Regions from separate parts of the Exiguobacterium sp. s46 genome, predicted to be linked through region 2. Evidence: predicted binding sites of a transcription regulator. Region 2 holds the regulator's gene; the other holds the start of a gene.
What was found. Region 2 encodes LexA, which represses DNA repair genes until DNA is damaged. Its sites were predicted from a motif close to CGAACATATGTTCG; they were not measured.
Positions count from the first base shown of each region.

Region 1: the regulator LexA is predicted to act here: its motif matches at 6,796-6,809, upstream of uvrB (excinuclease ABC subunit UvrB).

Region 1 is NZ_JACSMY010000001.1:1,841,054-1,851,747, forward strand. It holds gene KNQ08_RS09630 (hypothetical protein) at 77-460, shown strand; gene KNQ08_RS09635 (DUF4097 family beta strand repeat-containing protein) at 709-1,818, opposite strand; gene uvrA (excinuclease ABC subunit UvrA) at 1,919-4,774, opposite strand; gene uvrB (excinuclease ABC subunit UvrB) at 4,776-6,743, opposite strand; gene KNQ08_RS09650 (PDZ domain-containing protein) at 6,950-8,113, opposite strand; gene KNQ08_RS09655 (S41 family peptidase) at 8,136-9,560, opposite strand; gene KNQ08_RS09660 (M23 family metallopeptidase) at 9,655-10,694, opposite strand, start outside.
Region 2 is NZ_JACSMY010000001.1:432,894-443,587, reverse strand. It holds gene KNQ08_RS02260 (ABC transporter ATP-binding protein) at 1-1,109, opposite strand, end outside; gene KNQ08_RS02255 (ABC transporter transmembrane domain-containing protein) at 1,106-2,857, opposite strand; gene KNQ08_RS02250 (YneF family protein) at 2,978-3,208, opposite strand; gene tkt (transketolase) at 3,333-5,303, opposite strand; gene KNQ08_RS02240 (DUF896 domain-containing protein) at 5,577-5,813, opposite strand; gene KNQ08_RS02235 (YneB family resolvase-like protein) at 5,927-6,580, opposite strand; gene yneA (cell division suppressor protein YneA) at 6,626-6,913, opposite strand; gene lexA (transcriptional repressor LexA) at 7,125-7,739, shown strand; gene KNQ08_RS02220 (metal-binding protein) at 7,771-8,241, shown strand; gene KNQ08_RS02215 (MIP/aquaporin family protein) at 8,428-9,129, shown strand; gene glpK (glycerol kinase GlpK) at 9,173-10,675, shown strand.

The DNA.
Region 1 (10,694 bases), 1.4 Mb from region 2:
TCATGGAATTGGATTAGAAGCATGATTTCTTGGGAATGGAATAAAGAGTTAATATTTTGAAGGAGGTTTTGCCGTGATGTCAGGCGGTGGTATCGGATTGATTTTAGTCATTATCTTATTTGCGGTTCTAGCGATTGCTGGTTTCGTCTATCTCATCATCTCACTGATTGATATGTGGAAAGCGTATTCGCGTAATCAAGATCAAACTGCCCTCTTATTCTTCATCATCTCGATCATCGGAATCTTCATCAGTGGTTCATTCATTTCCTACGTTCTCGCGATCATCTTCTATTGGAATCGTGCACGCGGAAAGAGTTGGCTCGGAATCGGTCTGATTCTCGTTTCGATCGTTCTTGCAATCATCGGTGTCATTGCCTTACTCTCGTTTGGTTACGATATGAATAATATCGAGAACATGAACTTCGACGAGCCGATGATGGATCAGGATTACGATTATTGATGTAGGCTACACCCATCCTTTTCAGTGAGGATGGGTGGTTTTTTTTATGTAGCTGACGAAGCCCCGCTCGCGTGACTCCTACAGGAAAAAGCGCGGACATCCGCGCTGTCAGAGACAAACGAGACCCGGCTACTCGTTCCTAGAACGACGTAGCCGCGGCTTGTGTCTCGCCTGAGGAAAGCATGCAAAGCGGATGCGACGTCATAAGAAAAGCGCAACCTCTTTTTCAAGAAGTTGCGCTCGTATGCTTATAACGCTTGTGGGCTGAGGTGAACACCATGCGTGACCGAAATCGTACCTGTCTTCGTATCCGCTTCAACCTCGATTTTTGGTGAGCGACCGCGACCTGATACGAAATGGAGCTTCCGGTTGACGATCTCTTTTTGATCTCGGATTAATTCCATGTCATCGAGGTTGCAGTTGAGACCACCGAAGTTTGTCTCAAGCTCCCCATACACTTCAGCGCCGTGCGGCAACATCAGGGCGATGCTTCCGGCAAGCGATGACGCTTTGACCTTCGCGTTTTGTACGGTCTTCAGCTCGCAACGGACGTTTCCGTTCGCCGTTTTCAGTTCTGAACGTTCGAAGACACCTGTCGTGATGATTTGTCCGTTGGCTGTCTTCGCTTTCAAGACTTTCAACTCCGACTCTTCGATTTCAATCGAACCGTTCGCTGTCGATACTTTGACATCCTCACTGAACAGATCACGGACGTTGACTCGACCGTTTGCTGTCATCAGTTGAGCGGATGTCGTATCGAGTGACGTCAACGAAATTTCCCCGTTCAGCGTCTGTAAGACAAATGATTCGTAATGACGGCGTGGTACTTTCAGATGGACTGTCGCACGGACACTCTTATCCTTCAAGCGGATTGAGAGTGTGTTCGCTGAGACCGCATGTTGGACGGCAGCTTGAAGTTGCTCAAGCGCCTGTTCTTCCGTCACCTGTTGGCGGCGGAGTGGACGTCCTGTCACCGTCAATTCGCATTCTTCAAGATCACTCGGTTCAACGACCAAGTTCGCATTGAACAGATCGACGTGAACCGTCTCACCGCTGAACGGGAATTGTTTGACGTAGGTGACGTTCGGACCGGACGCCTGATTAAGCGAAAGATCACTGTCCTTGATCCGGCTGACGAGATTATCGAACGCTGACATGACTTTCGTTGTCAGTGAATCGACGGAATACTGGTCGACCCGATCATATTGTTCTGGTTCATCGACGTACTTATGTTCACTTGCAGAAGTAGCACGTTCGTCGATTGATTCGAGTCGCTCGAGTTTATCGAGTGCCTCATCAATCGTTAACTTTCCTTCTTTGACTTGCTCCAATATCAATTGACGCATATCTTGCTTCATGAACCGTTCCCTCCTATTCTTGAACCTCAAACGTGTGTTACATGATACTTTCGTTTAAGTTCCCTTAGTTCCTTCCTACGAATCCTCATCCACAAAAGTTTCACGATTCAATTCGTGCCGCATCACGTTCAAGGACAGGTGCGAGGTATCGTCCTGTGTAGGATGCTTCAACTTCAGCGATCTGTTCCGGTGTCCCGGCAGCAACGATCGTTCCGCCACCGTCGCCCCCTTCAGGTCCAAGATCAATCAAGTAGTCTGCCGTCTTGATGACATCTAAGTTGTGTTCGATGACGAGCACCGTATCACCATTGTCGACAAGACGTTGCAAGACTTTCAGGAGACGCGCGATATCATGGACGTGGAGTCCTGTCGTCGGCTCATCGAGAATGTAGATCGTCTTCCCAGTCGAGCGCTTATGCAACTCGGACGCCAATTTAACACGTTGCGCTTCCCCGCCGGACAGTTCCGTCGCGGGTTGACCGAGACGCATGTACGTCAGACCGACGTCAGCAATCGTCTGTAATTTCCGCGTGATTTTCGGAATGTTCTCGAAGAAGGCGAGGGCATCTTCAACCGTCATCTCAAGCACGTCGGCAATCGTTTTGCCTTTATATTTCACTTCGAGTGTTTCGCGGTTGTAGCGTTTCCCGTGACAGACTTCACATGGAACATAGACGTCCGGTAAGAAGTGCATCTCGATTTTGATGATCCCGTCACCGCGACACGCTTCACAACGTCCACCCTTGATGTTGAAACTGAAACGTCCTTTTTTGTAACCACGGAGTTTCGCTTCGTTCGTCGAAGCAAAGACGTCCCGAATGTCATCGAAGACACCGGTATACGTTGCTGGGTTCGAGCGTGGTGTCCGACCGATTGGTGACTGGTCGATGTCGATGACCTTATCGATTTGATCCAGACCGGTAATTCCTTTATGAGCACCCGGTTTTTCTTTCGCCCGGTTCATCTCGTGCGCGATCGTCTTATAAAGAATTTCATTGATCAACGTCGATTTCCCGGATCCCGAGACACCAGTGACGGCGACAAACAGACCCAGCGGAATGTCGACATCGACGTTCTTCAGGTTGTTTTCCGATGCTTTGTGGATATGAAGCATCCGACCATCTGGCTCTTTGCGTGTCGACGGAACAGGAATGAACTTCTTCCCGGACAAGTATTGACCAGTCAACGAGTTCGCATCCTGCATCAACTCTTCCGGTTTCCCGGCTGCCGTGACGAATCCACCGTGATCGCCGGCACCAGGTCCGATATCGATCAAGTAGTCAGCTGCCATCATCGTGTCTTCATCGTGCTCGACGACGATCAATGTATTCCCGAGATCACGCATCGCCTTCAGCGTATTGATCAGACGATCATTATCGCGTTGGTGTAACCCGATTGATGGTTCATCGAGAACGTAGAGGACGCCCGTTAGACGCGAACCGATTTGTGTCGCAAGACGAATCCGTTGCGCTTCCCCACCGGACAACGTACCCGCTGCGCGTGAGATCGTCAGGTAATCGAGACCGACGTTCTCAAGGAACGACGCCCGTTCGTGAATCTCACGAACAATCATCCGCGAAATCGTCTGATCCTTCTCACTTAATTTCTCCGGTAGTTCGTCGAAGAACATGACCGCTTGTTTGACCGACATCTTCGTCACTTCACCGATATGGTGATCGGATACTTTGACGGCGAGCGATTCCCGTTTCAAGCGGTGTCCTTTACACGTCGGACATGCCTTCTTCGCCATATAGCCTTCCATCTGTTCCCGAATATAATCAGACGACGTCTCCTTGAAGCGACGCTGTAAGTTGTTGAGGACCCCTTCGAAGTAGAGATTCGTATTTCGGACCATCCCGAAGTCATTCTCATAACGGAAGTGAATCTCTTCCTTCGTGTTTCCGTTCAAGATCGTTTCGCGATGTTCTTCTGACAACTGTTCGAACGGTGTATCCATATCGATCTTGAAGTGATCACAGACCGCTTTGAGTAATTGTGGATAATACTGCGAACTTGTCGGTTCCCACGCCACGATTGCCCCTTCGTTCAATGACTTATCAGGATGCGGCACGACGAGATCAACATCGACCTCAAGCTTCGTTCCGAGACCATCACATGACGTACAAGCACCAAACGGTGAGTTGAACGAGAACATCCGTGGTTCGAGTTCGCCGATTGAGAAGCCACAGATCGGACAAGCATGATGTTCACTGAACAACAATTCGTTGCCGTCCATCGTATCGACGATGACCCGACCGTCCGCGAGGCGAAGTGCAGTCTCCAGTGAATCCGCAAGACGGGCTTCGACATCTGGCCGCACGACGACACGGTCGACGACGACTTCGATCGAGTGCTTCTTGTTTTTCTCAAGCGTGATCTCTTCGGCGAGATCCATCGTCTCTCCGTTGACACGGACGCGGACGAAACCTTCCTTCTTCAAATCGTCGAGCACCTTGACGTGCGTTCCTTTTCGTCCGGAAACGATTGGCGCGAGAATTTGCAGACGCGTCCGCTCCGGTAACTCCATCACTTGGTCGACCATCTGACTGATCGTCTGGCTCGAAATCTCGATTCCGTGATTTGGACAAATCGGTTTACCAATTCGTGCGTACAATAGACGCAAATAATCATAAATTTCTGTGACCGTTCCGACCGTCGAACGTGGATTTTTACTCGTCGTCTTCTGGTCGATTGAAATTGCTGGACTCAGTCCTTCGATCGTGTCGACATCCGGTTTATCCATCTGTCCGAGGAACTGACGGGCATAGGCAGATAAACTTTCGACATAACGCCGTTGTCCTTCCGCGTAAATCGTATCGAAGGCAAGCGACGATTTTCCTGACCCGGACAAGCCCGTCAAGACGACGAGCTGATCGCGGGGGATTTCGACATCGATGTTTTGTAGATTATTGACGCGAGCGCCTTTGATGATAATCTGATTCTTCTTTTCTCCCAACTTAGGCACCTGCTTTCAATTCTAATATGAGGTCGCGGAGCTCAGCAGCTCTTTCGAACTGCATGTCTTTCGCCGCTTGACGCATCTCTTGGTCGAGCTGCTCAAGCAACGTTTCGCGCTCCGGTTTTTTGAGTTTGTTGAACTTCTCGAGTTTTTCGACGGTGTCGTCGCTCTCGATCGTCGTACTGATGACACCACGTACATCCTTTTTGATTGTCTGCGGCGTGATGCCATGTTCTTCGTTGAACGCCATCTGGATCGCGCGACGGCGTTCCGTCTCATCGATCGCGCGTTGCATCGAATCAGTGACTTTATCAGCAAACAAGATGACGTGTCCTTCCGAGTTCCGCGCCGCCCGACCAATTGTTTGAATCAGCGAACGATCCGACCGGAGGAACCCTTCCTTATCGGCATCGAGAATCGTCACGAGTGAGACTTCTGGAATATCGAGTCCTTCTCGTAACAAGTTGATCCCGACAAGGACATCGTATTTCCCGAGTCGTAAGTCACGGATGATTTCAATCCGTTCCAGCGTCTTGATCTCCGAGTGCATATAGTTGACCTTGACACCATTCTCTTTCAAGTAGTCGGTCAAGTCTTCTGCCATCTTCTTCGTCAGTGTCGTCACGAGAACACGTTCGTTCTTCGCGACCCGGTCACGGATGTTATCCATCAAGTAATCGATTTGTCCCGTGATCGGATGAATCTCGATCGTTGGATCAACGAGACCGGTCGGACGGATGATTTGCTCGACCATCTCTTTCGAATGTTCGAGTTCATACGGTCCTGGTGTCGCTGAGATATAGATCGCCTGACTGACTTTCTCCTCGAATTCCTCGAACCGTAACGGACGGTTGTCTTTTGCCGACGGAAGACGGAAACCGTGATCGACGAGGACTTGTTTCCGTGCCTGGTCCCCGTTATACATCCCGCGAATTTGCGGCAGCGTGACGTGCGACTCATCGGCAACGAGTAAGAAGTCTTTCGGGAAGTAGTCGAGCAACGTATACGGTGTTGCCCCTTCCGGCATCAAGTTCAAGTGACGCGAGTAATTCTCGATTCCGGAGCAATAGCCCATCTCACGCATCATCTCAAGATCATAGTTCGTCCGTTGTTCGAGCCGTTGCGCTTCAAGCAACTGATTGTCTTCACGTAACTTCGCAAGTTGGACTTCAAGTTCCTTCTCGATGTTCGCGATCGCCTTCTGCAGACGAGTATCCCCCGTCACGAAGTGGGACGCCGGGAAGATCGAGATGTGCTCGCGATCCGCGACGATCTCACCTGTCAGCGGATCCATGTCACGAATCCGTTCGATCTCGTCACCGAAGAACTCGACCCGGACACACTGTTCGTCGCGGGACGCCGGGAAGATTTCGACGACGTCTCCGCGGACGCGGAACCGTCCGCGCTGGAAGTCGATGTCGTTACGCTCATACTGGATGTCGATTAGACGACGGAGCATCTCGTTTCGCCCCATCTCATTGCCGACACGCAGTGACAAGACGTGGTTGTTGTACTCTTCCGGGTTACCGAGACCATAGATACACGAGACAGAAGCAACGATCAAGACGTCCTCCCGTTCGAACAGGGCGGACGTCGCCGAGTGACGTAGTTTATCAATCTCATCGTTGATCGAAGAGTCCTTCTCAATGAACGTATCCGTCGATGGAACATACGCTTCCGGTTGATAATAATCATAAAAACTAACGAAGTACTCGACCGCATTGTTCGGGAAGAATTCCTTGAACTCCGAGTAAAGTTGTCCCGCTAGTGTTTTGTTGTGGGCAAGGACGAGCGTCGGTTTCTTGATTTCCTTGATGACGTTCGAGACCGTAAACGTCTTCCCGGTACCGGTCGCCCCAAGCAACGTCTGATGTCGTTCGCCTTGTTTTAGCCCAGTCACCAATTTTTCGATTGCCGTCGGCTGATCACCGCCTGGCTCAAATGGTGAAACGAGTTCAAAATCCATCGTTTGCTTCCCCCTCATCACGTAAAAAATCTATTTTTATTGTACCACTTTACGAACAAACATTCGATTATGAAGTGCTCCTTTTAGGAAGTTACCCTTTTTTTCGAAAATGCAAAAGTTTCTTTTTGCTTCGAGTGTTGATCCTCGATATTTCTGCCGACAAAAAAATCCCCGTCACGGCTGTTCCGTGACAGGGATGTACTAATTTAATGCAAAGACCGCACTTTAGTGCGACCATGGACCGGCTCGTTGACGAACAGAATACCAAGTTCATGATGATCTTGTTCGTAGAAGGCACGTTGCGCAAACCGGATGTCGCCGTTATGGTTCATGACTTCAAGACGTAGATACGGTTTGTGTTTTTGGATGGCTTCGTAGAACGATGTTTCCGAATCGACCTTCTCACCATTGACTTTATAAATCGCTTCGCCCGGAATCAAGCCCATCTCGGCAGCTGGTTTATCAGGTAGCGTTCCGAGAATGACGGCACCACGCGTTCCATTGAGGAACAATGGGGTCTGTGCCCGGTTCAAGCGTTTGACCCGCTGATGCAATAGGATATGCAGAACGAGCAACAAAACGATCCCGTACAGCCATTCAGCTTGTCCGGTGACGTATGCAAGAACCGTCAATAGAATCGCAACGAGACTCGTAATTAAACGTCCTTGAACGAGCGGACGCATCAATTCTTTCGGCAACTTACCCGTAAAGAGGAAGCTGAAGCCGATCGGTAACCAGAGCACGATCGGAACGAGCTCTGGGAAGCTGTAACGTGGCCACCAGGCTTCAAGCACGTCGCCCGGAACAAAGACGAGCAAAGGCAATAGCCAAAGTTTATTCGCTGACAGTCCACCGATGAAGCGACCACGCTTCGAAACGACGAGTGACGGTGACAGGCGTCGCTGCCCGCGCCACCAGACGAGGAGACATTCCGCGACGAGTGTTAACGTCGCAAGCAATAAAATCATTTTCGGCTCAACCGCTCGAACCGGATCAAGACGTGAATCCATTAGGAACCAGCCGGCAAGTCCAAGCAAGACAATCGGCCAAAGCGGTACGTTCAAGCGAACGATCCCGACCAACAGCAAGACGCTCGAGAGTCCAAGTAACAACAGAGCGTATTGCGGCGTCAGCGTCAATCCGAGCCAGCCACTGGCGACGGATAAGACGAGACCAATTAGTAACCCGGGTAAAAGTGTTTCGAGGACATCGCTTCGTTTACCGTGTGTCCGGGAGCGGAACAATCCGCGTTCCCGTTTGACACGCCGGATGCCGATGACCCAACTGACAAGGAGTGCTAACCACAAGGTCGGACTGGCGATGAGACTAATCGCGGTCCAACCAATTTCATCGAGTAATTCCACGCGCATTCAGACCTCTTTCCATTCCTTATTATTGAGCAGCGACCTCGAGTGCTTTTTTCCGCTGGACGTCATTCTTGTCGTCCTCGAGTTTCTTCAGGAGACGCGTCTCCATCTCACCCGCTGTCTGCTGATCGATTTTTCCAGTGACGTCGAGTTTCGCATCCTTTTGTAAGGCTTCGACAGCTTGCTTCATCGTGTCACCGAAATACCCATCCTGTCCTTTTGGCTCGTAACCGATCGCTTCGAGGACTAAGTGAGCGTTTTCGACCGATTTACCGTAGTCACCAACTGCAAGTGACTTCTGATCAGTCAGGATCTTCGTGACGTTGAAGTATGCTGGTTGCTTGACTTCGATTGTCGGTTCGACCCCTTTTTTGTGAATCCAGTTGCCGTCCGGCGTCAGCCATTTGTTCGTCGTCAACTTCAAATCACTACCGTCCTTTAAATCGTACGCACTTTGGACGATGCCTTTACCGAACGATTTCGTACCAACGACCTCAGCCCCGGCACCTTCCTTCAGACCGGCTGCCAGAATCTCAGATGCTGACGCTGATCCGCCGTCTTCGAGCACGACGATGTTATAAGGTTTCTTCTCGTCTGCCTTCCCGAATTCCTGCTGCCGCTCCCCTTTATTGTTCTCGACTTGATAAATCGGAACGTCTTTCGGAATGAACGGTGCAATCATGCTTGAGACAGCCGTCAAAAGACCACCCGGATTCCCACGGACGTCGATGACGAGTCCATCGATGTTCTGACTCTCGAGTTTCGCAAGCCCCTTCTCGAACTCTTTAGCCGTCGGTTCTGAGAACTGTGTCACTTGCAAGATACCAATTTTCTTCCCGTTGACGTCTTCGGTCGACGTATAGACCGTCTCGATCGGAATCGTATCCCGTTTGATCGTGATGTCCATCGCGTCTTGTCCACTGCGCTGAATCGTCAGGACGACGTTCGTTCCTTTTTCACCACGGATTTTCTTGACCGCTTGATCCGTCTTTTGCCCTTTCGTCGACTTGCCGTCGATTTCTAAGATGACGTCACCCGGTTTGATCCCGGCTTTTTCAGCGGGTGATCCCTTAATCGGTGAGACGATGACGATCGACTCGCCCTTTTGTTCAAGCGTCGCACCGATCCCTTCAAACGAAGACGATAGATTCGTATTGAACGATGCTGTCTCCGACTCATCCATATAGACGGAATACGGATCGTCAAGCACTTCCGCCATACCGGACAACGCACCGTCCAGCAGTTCTTTATCCGTTACGTCCTCTAGATAGTTCTGTTCGATCATTTGACGGACCTGATCAACTTTTTTCCAATCACCCGTCGCATTCGCCGACGACGATGACGTCGAGACAGAATCCGTTCCGCCAGCCGCTAGCATCCCGACGGCGCCTGCCCCTAAACCAAGCCCGAAGGTACTGACCGCGATGACTGCTGTTGTAGATTTTTTCACGCTTGATTCCCCACTTCCGTTAAAAAACGCAGTATTTTTTTCAGTATAGCAAAAAAAGATAGGTTACCCTATCTTTTCGGTATTCTATGGGATGTCAAAAGATGTACGGTGCCGGGTCGACTGCATTCGGTTGTCCGACCGCCCACTCTCCCTTATGCAATTCGAAATGCAGATGCGGTCCTGTCGACCAGCCGGTTGAGCCAAGCGTCCCGACCGTTTGACCAGGCATGACCGTTTGTCCCGCCGACACACTGATTGAGTCAAGATGCGCATAGACGGTCGTATAGACCTGTCTGTCAATCAAATGCGTCACCATGACGACATTCCCGTAACCGGTCGCACTACCAGCACGAAGGACGATCCCACCAGCTGCCGCATGAATCGGCGTCCCTTTCGCGTTGACGAGATCGATGCCCGTATGCAACTCCGGTTTCCCTGTCAATGGATTATTCCGCGGACCAAATGGTGACGACACATAACCTTTGACTGGTAAGTGGAATGGTCGACTGACGTCGACATCTACACTAGTATCCGGTGTTGCACTTGGCGTCTCGGTCTCAGGAACCGACGTCTCTGTTTTTGGTGTCTCTGCTTTCGGTGCTTCTCCTTGTTTCTGTTCCTGCGCCGCTGCCTCTCGTGCAGCTTCAGCAGCTTCTGCGGCTTCCGCTTGACGCTTGGCTTCTGCTGCCCGTGCGGCTTCTTCGGCTTTACGTTTCGCTTCTTCTTTTGCTTTCCGTTCGGCTTCTTGCAGAGCGATCAATTCGTTTTGAATCAGACGACGCTGATCCGCGAGGATTTCCGCCTCTTCGGCTTTCGAGAACTGCTCTTGTTGCAGTTCCTTGACCTTCGTGTTCAACTGGACGACGAGCTTTCGTTTCAAATCAGACTCCGCGATGATCCGTGTCTGAAGCACGAGCAACTTCCGTTGTTCCTGTTTCATGCTCTCCAGTAATAACGCTTGTTCCGAGCGCTGTTCGTTCAGCTGCTTGACGTTCGCCTTATAGGCTTGCAAGACATTATCATCTTGCTTGATGATCTCGCTGACCGTACTGAAACGCGAAATCAAATCACCAAAATCCTTTGCGTCGAGCAGGACTTCGATGTATTTGACGTCTCCTTTTTGCTGGACGGCAC
Region 2 (10,694 bases):
TTTTTCGCCTCGAACGAAATCCCTTTCAAGACATCTTTCTCTCCGTCATAACTAAAGCGCACGTCTTCAAAGACGATATGTCCTTCCGATACTCGTGCATCCCCTTCGAGTTGTTTCGTTGGTTCCGGCTCATCCGTATCGAGGACCTTGAATACACGGTCTGCTGAGACGACAGCTTGCTGGAACTCGGATAACCGTTGCATGATTTGCTGAACCGGTTGGAAGATCCGCTCCATGTAGCTGATGAAGGCATAGACGACACCGACTTGGACCGTTTGTGAGAAAGATAGGACACCGAAATACGTCACGAGTGTCGCAATTGAAATGGCGAGTAACAATTCAATGATTGGTCGCAGTAACCAACTATCGAGCTTCAAGTTCTTATAACGTCCATTCTGGTGGGCGACGTTCGTCTCCTCGAACTCTGCCATCAAGCGTTTTTCTTGGCGGAATTGTTGAATGATCGCCATGCCGTTGATGGATTCGTTCAGTTGGGCGTTGATTTTCGATAGTAAATCGCGGACTTCCGCGTAATACTTCGTCGAATACTTCCGGTAAATCCAAATGATGAAATAAAATAGTGGTAACAATAGTAACGCGATCGTCGCGAGTCGCGGCTCTAGTAGATAGAGGAAGATATATGTTCCAATCAACTGGACACCACTTTGTACGAATGTCGACAAGACACCGATGTAGAGCTCCTTGATCGCTTCCGTATCGTTCGTGATCCGGGACACGAGCACTCCGGCAGGCGTCCGGTCAAAATAGGCAAGCCGTAAGTGCATGACATGCCGGAACACATCAATGCGTAAGCGTTGAATGACTTGCAAGGCAATCTTTTGGAATTCGAACGCTTGCAAGTAATCGACGATGATCCCTGTCGTATGCAGTAACAAGTACGCTGTAAACAAAAGTGCGACTTCCTGTACTGGATAGGTCCCTGGTGCAACATACTCATCAATGAAAATCTTGACGAGATACGGTCCCCCGAGTTTTGCTGCTGTCGTGATGAATAGCAGGATGAAGGCGATGCTGACTTGCTTTTTGAACGGTTTGACGAAATCAAGCAATCGCTTCAGGACGGCTTTTTCATTGATATCATGATTCATTCGGAACGCCCTCCTTGTTCAACAAGTGATTCTAGTTGCTGGCGATCGTACGTCTCTTTATACCAACCGTCATGGGCGAGTAACTGTTCATGCGTGCCCCGTTCGATGATCCGACCGTCTTCAAGGACGATGATCTCATCGGTATGCGACACAGCCGACAGGCGATGGGCAACGATGATTTGTGCCTGATCGTGATCCGCCGTGCGGAAGTGATGGATGATCGCTTCCTCGGTTTTGGCATCGACCGCAGACAAGGCATCATCGAGCACTAAAATCGGACAATCCGCTAATAATGCTCGGGCAATCGAGATCCGTTGTTTTTGACCGCCGGATAACGTCACCCCACGCTCCCCGACCATCGTCGCGTACCCTTCCTTAAATCCAAGAATATCCTCATGGACTGCTGCAATACGTGCCGCTTCCATGATGTCTTCCATTGATGCATCCGGTTTTGCAAAAGCAATATTGTCGGCAATCGACGCCGAGAATAAGAAATGATCCTGTGGAACGATCGCCACTTGACGACGGACGGTGTCACGTGTCAATTGTTTGATGTCTCGTCCACCAATCGTGATGGCACCTTGTTTGACGTCGTATTCGCGAGACAATAAGCGAACGAACGTCGATTTCCCGGCACCCGTCTTCCCGACGATGCCGAGCGATTTACCGGGCTTCAACGTCACATCGATGTCTTGTAAGACCGGTTGCGTATCATAGATGAAACGCTCAATCCCAACGTAGAGTTCTGGTGAGGAAACACTTGTCGCTGCTTCCTTCGCGTCTTTAATTTCCGGTTCGATCGCAAGCATCCGCTCGATCCGATCGTAAGAAGCACGACCACGTTCGACGATGTTGAACAACCAACCGAAGGCGAGCATCGGCCATGTCAATAAACCAAGATATGTAGTGAATGAGACGATGTCACCGATTCGGATTTCGCCTTGTTGTAACAGATACGCACCGTATCCGACAGCGATGATGTACGATAGACCGACTAATCCAAAAATCGTCGGGTCAAACAGCGCGTCGATTTTTGCGACACGACGGTTCTTTTGGACGACGTCATCCGATAGATCCGTAAACGTCTGTACATCAGACTCCACTTCTCCTGTTGCTTTTAAGACACGGACACCACTAATGCTTTCCGCGACCTTGTCATTCAAGTCGGAGAAGGCTTCCTGCGCGTCATGAAAACGCGAATGTAACATTTTCCCGTAGCGTGACGTTAAGTAAACCATCAGCGGCATCGGTAGAAGTGATACGAGCGTCAATTTCCAACTGATCGTCGTGACCATCGTGATGATGACGAAGCTCCCCATCGTCACCGAGTCGACGAGCGTTAGAATACCCGCACCCGCTGTCATCGATACCGCCTGTACGTCGTTTGTCGCATGCGCCATCAAATCTCCACTCCGATATTTCTTATAGAACGATTGATCCAAATCTGAAAAATGACCATACAGTTGACTGCGTAACAATCGACCGAGACGAATCGATGCCCCAAAGATATGAAAACGCCAAAAATAACGAATGAAATACGTCGCGACCCCGATGAGCAACAATGTACCTGCGAGACGAATCAAATCATTCTTCGTCAAGCTCCCCTCGCTTAGACCATTGACTGTCGTCCCGATGATCTTCGGTGGAATGAGTTCTAACGCTGCTACAAAAATCAAGCAGACGACCCCAAGACTATACGCTTTCCATTCTCGTCGGAAAAACCAACCGAGTTTCCTGAAGACTCCCATTCAAGTCTCCCCCCTTTTTTAAATCCTATGATTATTTGAAATAGTCTCACATTTTAGATTAGTTCTCTTTCTAAAAAATAGCAAATAAAAAGGAGACCATTTGGTCCCCTTTCGTACAGCTTATTTTTTAGGTGATTTCATTGAACCACTCATTGAACGCATCACTTGGTTGACTTTCTTTTGTGATGGCTTTTGACCCATTTGCATCATCAATGTCTTAATCATATCTTCGTTGATTGGTGGGTTTTGCTCCAAGTAGTTCATCATGTATCGACGAGCGATATAGAAACCAAGGGCGACACCTGCTACCAAGCAAAGAAGGGCAATTAAAATCCAAATCCATGTAGCCAAGTTGCTTCCTCCTCTAACTTAAAACGTCGCTTTTTACTATACTATAATTCCAATTGTTTGCATAGATGATAATAGATGAAAAACGAGCCCGACGTAAGATCGGACCCGTTTTTTCCGGAAGTGATTATCCGAGTTGCTTGACTGTCGCTAATACGTTCTCAACAGACATGCCGTATTCTTTCAAGAGGAAGTCTCCAGGAGCAGATGCGCCGAAACGATCGATTCCGATGACTTGTCCTTCTGTTCCTACATATTTGTACCAACCGAGTGAAGCCCCTGCTTCGATCGCTACACGTTTCGTGATGTGTTTCGGAAGAACTGATTCTTTGTACTCTGCTGACTGTGCTTCGAATACTTCCCATGATGGAAGCGAAACGACAGCTGCTGATTCACCAAGTTCTTTTTGTGCTTCGACAAGAAGGTGAACTTCTGAACCCGTACCAATTAAGAGCGTATCAGCTTTCGTGACGTCACCAGCGATGACATAACCACCTTTTTCAGCGCCCTCTGTCGTCGTACCTTCCAGTTCAGGAAGACCTTGACGTGTCAAGACGAGAAGTGTCGGTTTGTCTTTTGCTTGAACCGCTGTTTTCCATGCTGCGATCGTCTCTTTTCCGTCTGCTGGGCGGTAGATCGTGACGTTCGGCATTGCACGGAAGCTCATCAAGTGCTCAACTGGCTCGTGTGTTGGACCATCTTCCCCAACAGCGATCGAGTCATGCGTCAAGACGAAGATTGATGGAAGTCCCATTAACGCAGCAAGACGAACCGCCGGACGGAGGTAATCCGAGAAGACGAAGAATGTCGCACCGTAAGGAATGACGCCACCGTGAAGTGCCATACCGTTGACAGCAGCAGCCATTGCGAATTCACGTACACCGAACCAGATGTTACGACCGCTTGGGTCAATGTCGAAGTCTGCTTCGCCTTTGAGCATCGTGTTGTTCGATCCTGCAAGGTCAGCTGAACCACCGAACAATGTCGGAACGTTCTTCGCAAGACCGTTCAAGACCTCACCACTCGTTTGACGTGTCGCTTTTTTCGATGACAAGTCGTACGTCGGAAGATCTGCTTCCCAGTTGCTTGGCAATTCGTTTGCGATTGCGCGAACGAGTTCCGCATGCAATTCTGGATGCGCTGCTTCGTATTGTTTCATCGTTTCGTTCCATGCGTCTTCCGCAGAAGCACCACGTTGGACGATCCGCTCGTCGAACAATGATTTGACTTCTTCAGGGACGTAGAACTCTTCGTGATCCCAAATGTAGCTAGCTTTCGTCAATTTAATTTCCGCTTCACCGAGTGGTGCACCGTGAGAAGCCGATTTCCCTGACTTGTTCGGTGAACCGAAGCCGATGACTGTCTTGACTTCGATCAACGTTGGTTTTGTCGTCTCTGCTTGTGCCGCCGCGATTGCTTTCGAAATCGAATCGATATCCGTTCCGTCTTCTACGCGAATGACTTGCCAGTTGTACGCTTCGAAGCGCTTCTGGACGTTTTCAGAGAATGATTTATCGAGATCGCCATCAAGTGAGATATCGTTTGAATCGTACAATACGACCAATTTACCAAGACCAAGGTGACCTGCGAGTGAAGCCGCCTCAGCTGAGACACCTTCCATTAAGTCTCCATCTCCACAAATTCCGTATGTGAAGTGATCGACGACGTTGAGATCGTCACGGTTGTATTTTGCTTCAAGATGACGTTCTGCCATCGCCATACCAACTGCCATTGCAATCCCTTGACCAAGTGGACCTGTTGTCGCATCTACACCAGCCGTGTGACGGTATTCCGGGTGACCTGGTGTTTTTGATCCCCATTGACGGAATGATTTAAGATCATCCATTGATAGATCATATCCCGATAGGTGGAGGAGTGAGTAGAGAAGCATCGAACCGTGTCCGGCTGAAAGTACAAAACGGTCGCGGTTGAACCATTCTGGATTTTTAGGGTTGTGGTTCATATGATCCGCCCAAAGCGAGAATGCCATCGGCGCTGCTCCCATTGGCATACCTGGGTGACCCGAGTTCGCCTTTTGCACGGCATCAATCGATAAGGTACGAATCGTATTAATTGCTAATTGTTCTACTGTCGTCATGTTCGTCAAAACAATCATCCTCTCTCTTTTTCACAAATTCCTACTCATTTTAGCACACTCTTAAATGTGATACAACTTTTCTAAATAGTATATCACATTAAAATGAATGCGCTATCTATAGCCGTTCTATCGACTCATACAGGATGCATGAATTGATGAAAGATCGTTATTAAGATGTATTGCTATCGTGCAATGTTTCCTCATCTAACAGCGCTAAACAAAAAAGAGGTCCGCTTAACGCGAACCTCTTTCTTCTATAGAAGAAACAAACGATTATTGTTTATTCCGTTCTTCTTCTTGTGCTTGTTTTAATTTCTCTGGTGTTACGTCCGTACCTTCTTCATCGACGATCTTCATGCCCATGAGTTGGTTTTTGAACGATCCACGGAATGCTGCGAGATACGCTGCACGTAACTCTTTTTGCTCTGCCGCTTCTGCTTCTGATAACGGCTCGACTTTTGATTTATTCGCTAATGCGTTGATTCGATCTAATTGTTCTTGTGATAACATGGAATCCCTCTTTCTGTACGACTCAAACTTGAGTAGTTCAATTGTATTCTTACTGTAAAAGAGCTTACTAAAAAAAGCAAGTTAACCGCGTCAGTCGACGGGTTACTTGCTTCTCATTCCGGGCTAGGCGTCAATTCGCGGTATTCAAGGTATCGACGATTGACCGTTGCCTTTGAAATATCATGTCCCATCCCGCGAAGCGTAATGGCGATATCTGAAAACGTCAGTCCGAGTTCACGGAGACGTACGATTTCTTCGATCGGTACGTCCTTTCGGCTACGCCCGGCGTTCTCTCCTTGGCGATTCAGATTTCGTTCCGGGCGAAAGCCTTGTTCGACCGCTCGCCGCATGCCGCGCGCGATTTTTGCATTATGCAGTTTCCGTTGATATTCTTCCACGAGTGAGACGATCTCAAGGACCATCGCTTCTGCATCAGCAAGTTGGTATTCTCCATCGGAATCAAGTGTCATCAACCGAACACCGTGCTTCTTAAACGTGTGCAAAATAGCGATTTTCGCATTCCCTCGACCAATCCGTGTGTCATCCGTTACGAGGACCGCATCTACCGCATCACGTGTCACATGATCAAGAACCGTCAGCATCCCTTCCCGATCGACGTCATATCCACTCTCTTTTTCAGAGACGACATCCACGACATCAAAACCCTTTTGAGACGCAACCTTCGAAAGTTCCATCCGTTGGCGTTCAATCGAACTATCTTGTGCTTCTTTTTCGGTCGACACCCGACAATAAATCACGACCTTCATCGTACCTCACATCCCTGTTCGTTCTTTCACAACTTTTCCATTTTGTCATTGTTGTGCGATTGGTACAACGATTTTGCTTTTTGAGATGACGTGTTTTGTCTCGACATCATTATTTTTAATCAACCAGTTGACGTATTCTTCATCTGACATCGAACCGTCATTGTAGACTTCAGCGATTTGTTCAACTGTAGCGTTCTCATCGACCGTAACGGAAGCAGTCATTAGTTGCGCCACTTTTTCATCCGGGCGCGGTGTGAGTAAAAAGATCACGAAGGCAATACTTAATGCATAGAAGAGAATTGAAAAAGCATGAGTACGAATCGTATGAATCATCATGAATCCCTCCAAATATGAAATGAATGAGTTAGAATAAATGTTCGCGGAACAATTGTTCGCATAACTCATAATAAACACAGAACCCGTGTTCGGTCAACACAAAATGTCGAACAATTGTTTGTACGCTCATTTGTTCTATGTTATAGTGAATCTAGAAACATATATTCTTACATTTCAAACTTCAATCCAGAAAGAGGTGGCAATTCGTATGCGGAAAATGTCTAAGCGCCAACAAGAGATTCTCGACTACATCGTCTCTGAAGTGAAACTGAAGGGGTATCCACCATCAGTTCGTGAAATCGGAGAAGCAGTCGGACTCGCGTCTAGCTCGACGGTACACGGTCATTTGGATCGACTCGAGAAACGGGGAATGATTCGCCGTGACCCGACGAAACCACGTGCGATTGAGATATTGCTTGATAAGCCTGAAGAAATCACGGAAGCCATCGTCCATGTTCCCGTCATCGGGAAAGTCACAGCGGGTCTTCCGATTACAGCGATTGAAAATATCGAAGAACAGTTCCCGCTCCCTGCACATTATGTAGGAAACGAAACGGTCTTCATGTTGACGATCGATGGTGAATCGATGATTAATGCAGGTATTCTTGACGGCGATCGTGTCATCGTGCGCCAACAAAACACAGCAGAAAACGGAGAAATCGTCGTAGCTATGACCGAAGATAGCGAAGCGACGGTGAAACGGTTCTTCTTAGAAGATCAACAGGTACGTTTACAACCAGAAAATGACTCGATGGATCCGATGTATTTCGATAATGTCTCCATTCTTGGTAAGGTAATCGGCGTGTATCGGACGATTCATTGACGGAGGGACCAGTTACGACTGGTCTTTTTTCATGCCTTCAGGAAATGTACATGATACCGTCAATACCGTCGCACTGACGGGTTACGTTGCGTATTCGGTCGCAACGCAACAAACCGATTGGTTACCAACCGCCATCGGTATCGCTGTCGGTACCCTTTGGTTGTCACCCGACCTCGATTTAAAGTCAGAACCTTATTATCGCTTTGGACCATTTCGAGTCTTGTGGATGCCGTATGTCAAGATCATGCCTCACCGATCGATCTGGTCGCATGGACTGATCATCGGAGACATCATTCGGCTTCTTTATAGTGCTGCGATTCTGATTCCGCTACTATTTTTAAGTCTATATTTTCAGGTTCTTGATTCTGCTACGATTGATTCGTGGTTCGCTTCCCTGCCAGCTTTTGTTATTGGCATCATCGTAGCCAGCACGATTCATATCCTACTAGATTATTCCAGCAGTTGGTTTCGACCTAAAAAAAGAAAAAAACGTCGTCGGTAACACCTCTTTTGCTTGCTTGCAGGCAGTAAGAGGTGTTTTCTTATCCACTTTTACGTATCTTTAAACATCAAAATAAAAAATTTCCATTCCTATATTTCAATTATATGTATTGAAAACGTTCTCAAATCGGAGTAATTTAAAGTAGAAAGGCCATTATCTGCTTTAATCCAAAGGGAGGGTTTTTGCATGAATAACTTTGTATTGGAAATGATCGGTACGATGATCCTCATCCTGCTCGGGGATGGAGTCGTCGCCGGTGTCGTCTTGAAAAAGACGAAATCGGAAAACAGCGGATGGATCGTCATCACGTTCGCTTGGGGTCTTGCCGTCATGACAGGAGCATTCGTAGCTGCTGAAAGTGGAGCACACTTGAACCCCGCATTGACGATCGCACTTGCTTTGAACTCTGACCTACCGTGGGCAGACGTTCCGATCTACATTGCCGGACAACTTGTCGGAGCTTTCATCGGCGCCATTCTCGTTTGGCTTCATTACATGAAACATTTTGAAGCGACTGATGATCAAGCTGCAAAACTCGGTGTGTTCGCAACAGGTCCAGCGATTCGTCATACGCCGTCGAACTTGATTTCTGAGATCATCGGGACATTCGTTCTCGTCTTCGGTATCTTGGCACTCGGTTTAACGACGTTCGGAGACGGCTTAAAACCACTCATCGTCGGTTTACTCGTCGTCGTCATCGGTCTATCGCTCGGTGGTACAACAGGGTATGCCATCAACCCGGCTCGTGACCTTGGACCGCGTATTGCGCACGCTATCCTACCAATTCCGAATAAAGGTTCATCTGACTGGGGCTATTCATGGATTCCTGTCGTTGGTCCAATCATCGGTGGAGCGATTGCCGTGTTCATCTATCAATTAATCTACTAAGATCACGTCTCACTAACACATACCGCTCAAGGGGGATTTCGAAATGGAAAACAAGTATATCCTAGCACTCGACCAAGGTACGACAAGCTCACGTGCGATCATCTTCGATCACGATGGGAAAATCGTCAACTCGGCACAACGGGAATTCAAACAGTACTTCCCGCAACCAGGCTGGGTCGAACATGATGCAAACGAAATCTGGGGTTCGATTCTTGCTGTCATGGCTGAAGCACTCGGTACAGCAGATATCAAACCTGAGCAAATCGCTGGAATCGGCATCACGAACCAACGTGAAACGACAGTCGTCTGGAACAAAGAAACAGGCAGACCCGTCTATCACGCACTCGTTTGGCAATCGCGTCAAACGTCTGGTATCTGTGATGACTTAAAAGAACAAGGATTGAACCAGAAATTCCGCGATAAGACAGGACTTTTGATTGATGCCTACTTCTCTGGGACGAAAGTCAAATGGATCCTCGATAATGTCGAAGGTGCGCGTGAACAGGCGGAAAACGGTGAATTGCTCTTCGGTACGATCGATACGTGGCTCGTTTGGAAACTGTCTGGTGGAAAAACGCACATCACGGACTACACGAACGCTTCACGGACGTTGATGTACAATATCTACGAACAAAAATGGGATGAAGAGTTACTCGATATCCTCGGTGTTCCTGCTTCCATGTTGCCAGAAGTTCGTCAGTCGAGTGAAGTCTACGACAAAACGGTACCGTATCATTTCTTCGGTTACGAAGTGCCCATCGCTGGTATTGCGGGTGACCAACAAGCCGCACTCTTCGGTCAAACGTGCTTTGAAGCAGGTGAAGGGAAAAACACATACGGAACAGGTTGCTTCATGCTCATGAACACGGGTGAGAAAGCTGTTTCTTCTGATCACGGTCTTTTGACAACGATCGCTTGGGGCGTCGATGGAAAAGTGGAATATGCGCTGGAAGGTTCAATCTTCGTCGCTGGTTCTGCGATCCAGTGGCTCCGTGATGGACTCCGGATGCTGAAAAATGCGAAAGATTCAGAAGGTTACGCAACGAAAGTCGACTCAACAGACGGTGTTTATGTCGTTCCTGCCTTCGTTGGTCTCGGTGCGCCATACTGGGATTCAGATGTTCGTGGCGCAATCTTCGGGTTAACACGAGGAACAGATAAAGAGCATTTCGTTCGGGCAACGCTTGAATCACTCGCTTATCAAACACGCGATGTATTGACAGCGATGGAACAAGATTCTGGTATCGAACTGAAGACACTTCGTGTCGACGGTGGTGCAGTAGCGAATAACTTCTTGATGCAGTTCCAATCGGACATCCTCGGCGTTCCTGTCGATCGTCCAGAAATTAACGAAACGACAGCACTCGGTGCAGCCTACCTGGCTGGATTAGCTGTTGGTTACTGGAAAGATAAAGCGGAGATCAAAAAACAATGGAAACTGGATCACCAGTTCAAACCAGAGATGAAAGAAGACGATCGTGAACAACGCTATGCTGGATGGCAAAAAGCGGTGGAAGCGACTATGGTCTTCAAACCATCGAAATAAAACAATTAACCCGGTCCCT